3 regions of the Oceaniradius stylonematis genome follow, and region 1 is predicted to be linked to each of the others. Evidence: predicted binding sites of a transcription regulator. Region 1 holds the regulator's gene; each other region holds the start of a gene.

Region 1 (3,276 bases):
TGACGGCGTGCGGGCTCACCTCGCCGGCCGTCTGCAAAATGCGCGCTTGTGGCTCGGCGACCGCATCCGGTCCGCCGCGCCGGGCGAGGCAGGCTCCGTGTCCGCCGCGCTCGTCAATGGCGACAAGTCGGGCATTCCGGAGCCTGTCAACGAGGCGCTGCGCGTCTCGGGGCTTGCGCACATATTGACGATTTCCGGGCTGCACATGGCGCTGGTCGCCGGCACGGTGATGATGACGCTCCGCGCGATTCTTGCCCTGTCGGGCCCGGTGGCTTCGGCCCATGCGGTGAAGAAATATGCGGCGAGCGCGGCCTTTGCGGCGATCTTCGTCTATCTGTTTCTGGCCGGCGCGGGCGTTGCCACGCAACGCTCATTCGTCATGCTGGCGGTGATGCTCGGCGCGCTGATGCTCGACAGGACGGCGATCAGCAAGCGCAACCTCGCCATCGCCGCGATCATCGTCATCGCCGTCGCGCCGGCCAGCGTCGTCGGGCCGAGCTTTCACATGTCGTTTGCCGCGACGCTGGCGCTGATAGCGCTTTATGACGGCTGGAACCGCGCCCGGATTGCACGGGCACGGCAGCGCGGCGATACGCCAATCCAAAGCGGGACCGCGGCGGCCGCGGCCAACGCTTGGCGGTTCGTGGCAGCCCTTGCGGCCACTTCGATCGTCGCAGGCGCCGCCAGCGGGCTTTATGCGGCCTATCATTTCCAGCGCGTGGCTGTCCTCGGCCTGGTGACCAATCTGGCCGCGATGCCGATCGTCTCGTTCCTGACCATGCCGCTGGCGATATTGGCAACGCTCGCCATCCCGTTCGGCATCGACGGGCCGATCTATGCGGCGATGGCAGCGAGCGCCGGCTGGATCCTGTCCATCGCGCAATGGGTCGCCGAACGGTCTCCCGACGGGATGGTCGGCGCCATGTCCGCGGGCACCATGCTGGCGGCGACGGTGGCGCTGGCCTGGCTGTGCCTGTTCCGCACTTGGCTGCGCTGGGCGGCGATCCTGCCCGCATGCGTCGCGATCGTGCTTGCCCGGCAGGGCGAACTGCCGATCGCTGTCATCTCCGAGGACGGCAGGCAGATGGCGATGATCGGCGACGATGGCACGCTGCGCGTCAACCGTGCGCGGCCGAACGGGTTCATCCTCGAACAATGGCAGATGGCCTATGCGGCGCGGACGGTGACCAGGCCCGTCTCCGTCGATGATCCATTCACCGAGGCTCCTGACGGCACTGGACGGGAAAGCGCGATGCGCTGCAACGGGACGGTTTGCATGGCAAATGTGCGCCACGCATCTGGCGCTTCGGTCGATATCGCGATCCTCACGGAACCGGCGGACGGACCGTTGAGCGGAGGTGAACTGTGCCGGCGATTCGATCTGATCGTGCTGGCCTATGCGCCATCAACTGCGCACTGCAACGACGGCACGCTGGTGCTGACGGCGCAGACGCTTGCCCTGCAAGGCAGCGCGGAAATCGCAGTCCGAACCGATGCTTCAGGCGAACCGAAACTGACGGCACGTCATGCGATCGGCGCATCCTTGCGGCCCTGGCACGATCACCGTCGATGGAGCCGGGCGGCCCGCAACCTCGCCGAAAGGAATTAAACGCGCTGGCCCGGCACGCTGCGTGCCGACAATAGCCACATCGCCCAACCACCCGCCAGATCGGACCGGTTCCTGATCCGCTTTAGCGCCTGACCCTCAGTAGCGCCGGACGAGACCGACCAGCCGCCCCTGTATCCGCACCCGGTCGGGCCCGAAAATGCGGGTCTCATAGGCTGGGTTGGCCGCTTCCAGCGCAATCGAGGCGCCCTTGCGGCGGAAACGTTTGAGGGTGGCTTCCTCGTCATCGACCAGAGCGACGACGATCTCGCCGGGATTGGCCGTGTCGGTGCGTTTGATCACCACCGTGTCGCCATCGAGAATGCCGGCATGGATCATCGAATCGCCCTCGACATCGAGCGCGTAGTGTTCGCCCTTGCCCATCATGTCGGGCGGCACGACCAGCGACCGCGTCTGGTTCTCGATCGCGGAAATCGGAACACCGGCGGCGATCTTGCCCATCACCGGAACGCTGAAATCGTCATTGGCGCCATCGGGCGCCTCGCGCGGCGGAGCGGCGGGAACGGACGGGGCGGCGGGCCGGCCAAGGCCGCCCTCGACCACGCTCGGCGAAAAGCGCTGGCGCACCTGGTTGATCGGCTGCATCGCCTCGGGCAGCTTGATCACTTCCAGCGCCCGCGCCCGGTTGGGCAGGCGGCGGATGAAGCCGCGCTCCTCGAGCGCGGTGATCAGCCGGTGGATGCCGGACTTCGACGCCAAATCCAGCGCCTCCTTCATTTCGTCGAAGGATGGCGGGACGCCGGTCTCCTTGAGCCGTTCATTGATGAACATCAGGAGGTCGAGTTGTTTGCGTGTCAGCATGGCGAATCCGGAAACAAACGAAAACAAATGTCGAACAGACGTTAACTGTTCCATTTGTGTTCCGCAAGGGATAAAATCCGGTTAACGCCTGCAATGCTGCGTGCAGTCGTGTCGAACGCCGGCGGCGCAGCGGCGATGTCAGTCGCGCGGGCGCACCATCAGGCCGAACGACAGGGCGGTGGCGCCGGTCAGCACGGTGACGGCGGTGGCGATGGCGTAGATCGTGATCATGACGGTTCTCCCAACAGGCACAATGACTGTGTTTGTGCCGGTGAAAACGCGCGGGCGATGTGATAGGTTGCACACGGCGATGCGTTTTCACGGTTCGAGGGAGTGGATGATGGCCGGTCCGGGGCGATTGTTATGCGCAACCGCGCTTGCCACGCTGGGGCTGACCGGCGCGGCGTCGGCGACGGCAAGCGTCGCCTGCACCGGTGTCGACGATCCCGGAACGTCCGTTCTGCTGACGCTTGGACGTGTGCCGGTGCTGGCTGTGGTCAATGCGGTTATCGAAGCGGACGGCACGGTCTATGCGACCAATCCGCCGGAGGGCGAGGATGCCGAAACGATCCTGTTCGGGCAGGGCTATACGAGTTCCGAGCGCCTTTGGGCGGATTTCACCGATCCCAATGTCGAGGAGATCCTGATCACGCTGCGTCTCGAGCGCGCGTTCGAGGACAAGGCCGGCGCGGAAGCCGGAATTTTGCGGATCGTCGGACAGGGCGCCTATGCGGTGACCTGCGAAACCGGCTGACGCGCGCCGTCGTCGCCGATCATGAAGGCTTGCTGCCCGCCGAAAAGGCTTTGCAGGCGCGCCGCTTTTTTCCTACACGCACCCGATGAGCAAA
Region 2 (3,276 bases), 930 kb from region 1:
CCGTCAGCGCCTTGGAATCGGCAAGGCCCGCAATTTCCACCGATGGATCGAGCACGATGGCGGCCGCGACGACAGGGCCTGCCAACGGGCCGCGCCCGGCTTCGTCAACGCCGGCGACAGCGTTATGGCCCTTTTTGTAAAGGGCCTCTTCGAACGCAAAGTCCGGGCCCCGCGGCCCGGAGTCGAAAAGAAGCGGCGAACCGGATGCATGCGACGTCATGGCAGAGCCATCACACGCAACCCGATTCGCCGCAAGGTTCGCTTGCTTGGCACGCCGTCGGCAGTTCGGCGCGGCAGGCGGCAGGGGAAGCCGCCCAAGTGAAGCGAACCGTGGCATCGGCTGCGAAAAACGGCGGGGACGGGCCGTGTGGGCTGCCGATGCCAATCGTGTCCGGGGTTTACAAAAGCGCCAATTGCTCCCCGTTTGGCGCGGGCTTGACGAACAGGTCGGTGCGCAGCGCCGTGCCGCGTCCCGAGAGCCCCAACCGTTTGCAGGCGATTTCCATGCGGCGCGCGATCTGCCACGCATAGGGGCCCGTGCCGCGCATGCGCTTGTTCCAGTCGGCGTCATAATCCTTGCCGCCGCGCATCGAGCGGATCAGGCTCATCACATGCCGGTAGCGCTCGGGATAATGGCGCAGCAGCCATTCCTTGAAGACCGGTGCGACCTCGAGCGGCAGGCGCAGCAGGACATAGCCGGCCTGGGTCGCGCCAAGCGAAGCCGCCGCATCGAGAATGCGCTCCATCTCGTGATCGTTCAGCCCCGGAATGATCGGCGCGACCATGACCGAGGTTGGAATGCCGGCATCGGCCAGCGCCCGGATCGCTTCGAGCCGCTTTGTCGGGGTCGAGGCCCTGGGCTCCATCGTCCGGGCCAGCATCCGGTCCATCGTGGTCACCGACAGCGCCACCTTGGCCAGCCCTTTTGAGGCCATGCGCGAGAGGATGTCGATGTCGCGCGTCACCAGCGCCGACTTGGTCACGATGCCGACCGGGTGATTGTAGCGTTCGAGCACTTCCAGGATCGAGCGCATCACCATCCAGTCCCGCTCGATCGGCTGGTAGGGATCGGTGTTGGTGCCGATCGCGATGCATCGGGCCTCATAGCCCTTGCGGGTGATTTCCTTTTCCAGAAGCTTTGCCGCATCGGGTTTGACGAACAGCTTGGACTCAAAGTCGACGCCCGCCGACAGTCCCGCATAGGCATGTGTCGGGCGCGCGAAACAATAAACGCATCCGTGCTCGCAGCCGCGATAGGGGTTGATCGACCGGTCGAACGAAATGTCCGGCGACTGGTTGCGCGTGATCACCGTGCGCGCCTGCTCGACCTGCACCTCGGTCTTGAACGGCGGCAGATCCTCAAGGCTCTGCCAGCCATCATCCTCCTCGGTGCGGCTGAGCGCCTCGAAACGCCCGGCGGGATTGATCGCGCTCGCCCGGCCGCGGACGCGGCGCTTGTCGCGACGCATGCCGGATGCCTCGATATGCTGATTGGCGGCCACCGCGCCGTCCAGTGCGCTGAGATGGCCTGCAATCTGATCTGCTTCGGCAATCGCCTTCATGCCGCGCTCCCGTGCGAATCTGTCCATGGTTCAATGATTATTTTCCTATCGTGATCGGCAGAACAATACAAGAACAAACTGACGATTTTGCGTCGCGCCGGAACATCGGTTAGGCGTGCGGGATGCTCTCCGTCCTGGTTCCCACGCACAATGACGAAGACCGGCTGGCGCACATGTTGCCGGATCTGGTGCGCCATGCGGTCAGTGGCGCCGTCAGCGACGTGCTGGTGCTTGACCACGATTCGTCGGACGAAACCGCGCGTGTCGGCGAGATCGCTGGCTGCACGATCATCGATGCATCGAAGGCCGATGTGTCGGCCATGCTCGACACTGCTCGCGGGCTCTGGATCCTGGTCCTGCCGCCCGGCGCGCGGCTGGTCGGCGATTGGCTCGCCGCGGTGGAAACGCACATCAATGCGCCGACGGGTGCGGCTGGTGCGGCCCGGTTTCGCATGGCGCGCGATCCCGGCCAATCGTTCTGGGCGCGTCTGTTCGCGCGACGGGGCCTGACCGGGCCGTTCGCGCGCGGGTTTCTGATCTCCAAGGCGCAGGCGCAGGCTTTGAGCCGCCCCGGCATGACGCTCGACGCGTTGCCGCGCGGCGTCGCGGTGCGGACCCTCAGGGCCGGACTGTTGCCGCCGGCCTCACGCTGACTTGCCGCCGCCGCGTTTGAGATGCTCGTCCAGACGCGGCATGATCTCCACGAAATTGCAGGGCATGTGGCGGTAGTCGAGCTGCCATTTCAGGATGCCGTCCCAGGCGTCCTTGCAGGCGCCCGGCGAGCCGGGAAGAACGAAGACGAATGTCGTGCCGATCAGCCCGGCCGTCGCGCGGGACTGGACGGTCGACGTTCCGATCTTGTCGAACGAGATGCGGTGGAAGACATGGGAAAAACCGTCCATGTGCTTGTCGAACATCGGCTCGAGCGCATCGGGCGTCACATCGCGTCCGGTAAAGCCCGTGCCGCCGGTGGTGATGACGATGTCGATGCCCTCATCGTCCGCCCAGTCGCGCACCTGCGCCGATATCCGCGCCATCTCGTCCGGCACGATCGCGTAGCCGGCAACCGTGTGCCCGGCGGCCTCGATCCGGTCCTTGAGGGCTTGCCCGGAGCGGTCCTGGTCTTCCTTGCGCGTGTCCGAGACGGTCATCACCGCAATCGCCAGCGCGATGAACGGTCGGGTTTCATCAAGCCTCGACATGGGCGTCTCCCTGTTCTGCCCGGTTCCTGACAGGTGTGTCCGCGTTCAGGATCGTCGCCCTGATCCACCAGTCCGGTCGCGCCCCGGCCATGGTTTCGGCCGCGTCCACGGCCTGCTTGCGCGTTGTGAACAGGCCGAAACAGGTCGCGCCAGAACCCGACATGCGGGCCATCAGCGCACCGCTGGACCGCAGCGCGCCAAGCACATCGTCGATGGCCGGCACCAGCTGTCGGGCCGGCGAAGCCAGATCGTTGCGCGTCCCGGCCGACAGCCAGTCGGCGAGGGCGCCGATATCGGCGAAGCCGCCATCCGGCATTGCCGGGACCGGCGTATTGTCCCGGTCTTGCAGCGCGGCGAAGGCGGACGGCGTGGCGACTGCGACGCGCGGATTGACCAGAAGAGCCGGCAGGGCTGGCAGGCCGGCGACCGGATCGAGCCGCTCGCCGATGCCGCGCACGCGCAAAGGCCCGCCATGAACGCACATGGCGATATCGGCGCCGAGCGCATTGCAG
Region 3 (3,276 bases), 420 kb from region 1:
GCTTCATGAACTGGGTGTCCGGCGCCGAGGTCTGGGACCCGACGATCCGCTTCCTCAGTGAGATACCGGCCCGCATGAACCCCGGCGAGACGCTGGCCGTCGTTCTGCTGTCGCTGGCCTTGTCGTTCCTTGCCGCGATCATCCCGGCCCGCCGGGCCGCCAAGCTCGATCCCGTCGAAGCGCTGAGGTACGAGTGATGACGGCGCCGGTGCTGAAACTCGAGGCTGTCGAGCGCGCCTATGAGGAAGCCGGCCATACGCTCGACGTACTGCGCGGCGCCGACCTTTCGCTGAAGCCCGGCGAAATGGTCGCGCTGGTCGCCCCGTCCGGCGCCGGCAAATCGACGCTGCTGCACACCGCCGGCCTGCTGGAGCGGCCCGATGGCGGCGAAGTGTACCTGTCCGGCCAGCCCTGCGGCTCGCTCAGCGACCGCGAGCGCACCGCCCGCCGCCGCAACGACATCGGCTATGTCTACCAGTTCCATCATTTGCTGCCGGAATTCTCGGCGCTCGAGAACGTCATGATCCCGCAAATGATTCGCGGCCTTGCCCGCCGCGAGGCGGAGACGCGGGCGCGCGAACTGCTCGACTATATGCGCATCGGCCCGCGCGCCGCCCACCGGCCCGCCGAGCTGTCGGGCGGCGAGCAGCAGCGCGTCGCCATCGCCCGCGCCGTCGCCAATGCGCCGCTGGTGCTTCTGGCCGACGAGCCGACGGGCAATCTCGATCCCGAGACGTCGTCCTACGTGTTCGAGGCACTCGAAGCCTTGGTGCGCCAGTCCGGGCTGGCGGCGCTGTTCGCCACGCACAACCATACGCTGGCCCGCCGGATGGACCGGATCGTCACCATGGACGAAGGCCGGCTGGTGCCCTTCGCCGCCGCCTGAGCGTCCCGGCACCCTTCACGCTTTGATAACCATCGGACTGCCCCGTGCAGTGGCCACCATTATGGACCCTTTACAAGCGAGCAGAAAGAGAACATGATAAGAACATAAAGGGAATAGGAGTGAATAATGCCGGAACTTGCACGCGATTTTGCCGCCTTCTTTTCGATCGCTTCCTTCGTGGCGACACTCGCCCTGATGATTGGATATCTGTGAGCCGAGCGGCCTGAACATCGGGGATTTCGCCGCACGTCTCTGGACTCTCGCCGGCCCGCAAATGACGATGGATCGTCCGCTTGGCAAAGGCGCGCGATTCCGCGCGGAAGCGGCAGGGAGAAGACGGTTTGGCACCTCAGGACCCAGCGGGCGGCGCATCGCTCATCGAGCCCGGTTTCGTTCATCTGCGCGTCCACTCGGCCTATTCGCTGCTTGAGGGCGCGCTCAAGCTGCCGCGTGTCATCGATTGGGCAAGAGACAATGGCGCCCCGGCCATTGCCGTCACCGACACCGCCAACCTGTTCGGCGCGCTTGAATTCGCGCAGAAGGCTTCGGCAGCCGGCGTCCAGCCCATCATCGGGTGCCAGTTGCCGATCCGGTTCGATGGCGAGGGCGACGATGAGCGCGGGCAGGGACGGGGCGGCAAGGGCATGACGACCGACGCGGCGATCGTGCTGCTGGCGGCCAACGAGACCGGCTACCGCAACCTCGTCGAACTGGTCAGCCGCGCCTATCTCGACGAAGACGATCTCGATTGCGTGCGCATCCATGATGGCTGGCTGGCTCAACGCGCCGAAGGCATCATCTGCCTGACCGGCGGGCCGTCGGGGCCCGTCGGCAGCGCCCTTGCCGACGGGCACCGCAAACTGGCCGAACAGCGTCTCGTCACTTTGAGGACCTTGTTCGGCGACCGGCTTTATGTCGAACTGCAGCGGCACGGATCGTGGGACCGTGCCCTTGAGGCACGGACGGTCGAACTGGCCTACCGCCATCATCTGCCGCTGGTCGCCACCAACGAGGCGTTCTTTCTGAACCGCGCGGACTTCGAGGCCCATGACGCGCTGATCGCCATCGCCGATGGCGCGCTCTTGTCGATGGACGACAGACGCCGATTGGCGCCCGACCATTGGCTCAAGCCGGCGGCTGACATGATCCGGCTGTTTTCGGACCTGCCCGAGGCGACCGCCAACACGGTCGAGATCGCGCGGCGCTGTTCCTGGTTCCCGCGCAAGATCGATCCGATCCTGCCGCGCTTTGCCGCCGTGCCCGACGGCGCGACCGCCGCCGAGGCGGAAAAGGCCGAGGCGGACGAATTGCGCCGGCAGGCGATCGAGGGCCTGAACGCGCGCCTCGAACATCAGGGGATGGCCGATGGCTATACCCGCGAAGACTATGACAAGCGGCTCGATCACGAACTGTCGATCATCGAGGGGATGAAGTTCCCCGGCTACTTCCTGATCGTTGCCGACTTCATCAAATGGGCCAAGGCCAGGGACATTCCCGTCGGTCCGGGCCGCGGCTCGGGCGCGGGTTCGCTCGTTGCATGGGCGCTGACCATCACCGACATCGACCCGTTGCGTTTTTCGCTCCTGTTCGAGCGCTTCCTCAATCCCGATCGCGTGTCGATGCCGGACTTCGACATCGACTTCTGCCAAGAACGGCGTGACGAGGTGATCCGCTACGTCCAGGACAAGTATGGCCGCGATCAGGTCGCCCAGATCATCACGTTCGGAACGCTGCAGGCGCGCGCCGTGCTACGTGACGTGGGTCGCGTGCTGGAGATGCCCTATGGCCAGGTGGACCGGCTGTGCAAGCTCGTGCCCAACAATCCGGCCAATCCGACGACGCTCGCCAAGGCCATAGAGGGCGAAGCCAAGTTCGCCGAAGAGCGCGAGCGCGAACCGATCGTCGGCCAGTTGCTCGACATGTCGCTCAAGCTCGAAGGGCTTTACCGGCACGCCTCGACCCATGCGGCGGGCATCGTCATCGGCGACCGGCCACTGTCGCAACTCGTTCCGCTCTACCGCGATCCGCGCTCGGACATGCCGGTCACCCAGTTCAATATGAAATGGGTCGAGGATGCGGGACTGGTCAAGTTCGACTTTCTCGGTCTGAAGACGCTGACGGTGCTCGAGACGGCGGTGAAGCTGCTGGCGCGGCGCGGTGTGACGATCGACCTGTCGGCGCTGCCGCTCGACGACCGGCCCACCTACGAGATGATGGCGCGCGGCGAGACGGTCGGCGTCTTCCAGGTGGAAAGCCCGGGCATGCGCAAAGCGCTGGTCGGCATGAAGCCGGACCGCATCGAGGACATCATCGCGCTGGTCGCGCTCTACCGGCCCGGCCCGATGGACAACATCCCCACCTACAATGCCCGCAAGCATGGCGACGAACAG

Evidence for each region. Region 1 encodes LexA, which represses DNA repair genes until DNA is damaged. Its sites were predicted from a motif close to TGTTCNNNNTGTGTTCNG; they were not measured.
Region 2: a site for LexA is predicted at 1,621-1,638, ahead of ACOQOU_RS13835 (PA0069 family radical SAM protein). Genes of this name have one in related genera too.
Region 3: a site for LexA is predicted at 974-991, ahead of dnaE (DNA polymerase III subunit alpha). Genes of this name have one in related genera too.

Annotation. Positions count from the first base shown of each region.
Region 1 is NZ_OZ244994.1:133,394-136,669, forward strand. Features, by position in the region: gene ACOQOU_RS00730 (ComEC/Rec2 family competence protein) at 1-1,609, shown strand, start outside; gene lexA (transcriptional repressor LexA) at 1,706-2,428, opposite strand; gene ACOQOU_RS00740 (hypothetical protein) at 2,766-3,182, shown strand; gene coaD (pantetheine-phosphate adenylyltransferase) at 3,268-3,276, shown strand, end outside.
Region 2 is NZ_OZ244994.1:2,806,152-2,809,427, forward strand. Features, by position in the region: gene ACOQOU_RS13830 (ribonuclease HII) at 1-220, opposite strand, end outside; gene ACOQOU_RS13835 (PA0069 family radical SAM protein) at 399-1,562, opposite strand; gene ACOQOU_RS13840 (glycosyl transferase family 2) at 1,685-2,215, shown strand; gene moaB (molybdenum cofactor biosynthesis protein B) at 2,207-2,764, opposite strand; gene ACOQOU_RS13850 (4-(cytidine 5'-diphospho)-2-C-methyl-D-erythritol kinase) at 2,751-3,276, opposite strand, start outside.
Region 3 is NZ_OZ244994.1:3,316,326-3,319,601, forward strand. Features, by position in the region: gene ACOQOU_RS16355 (lipoprotein-releasing ABC transporter permease subunit) at 1-197, shown strand, start outside; gene ACOQOU_RS16360 (ABC transporter ATP-binding protein) at 197-886, shown strand; gene dnaE (DNA polymerase III subunit alpha) at 1,228-3,276, shown strand, end outside.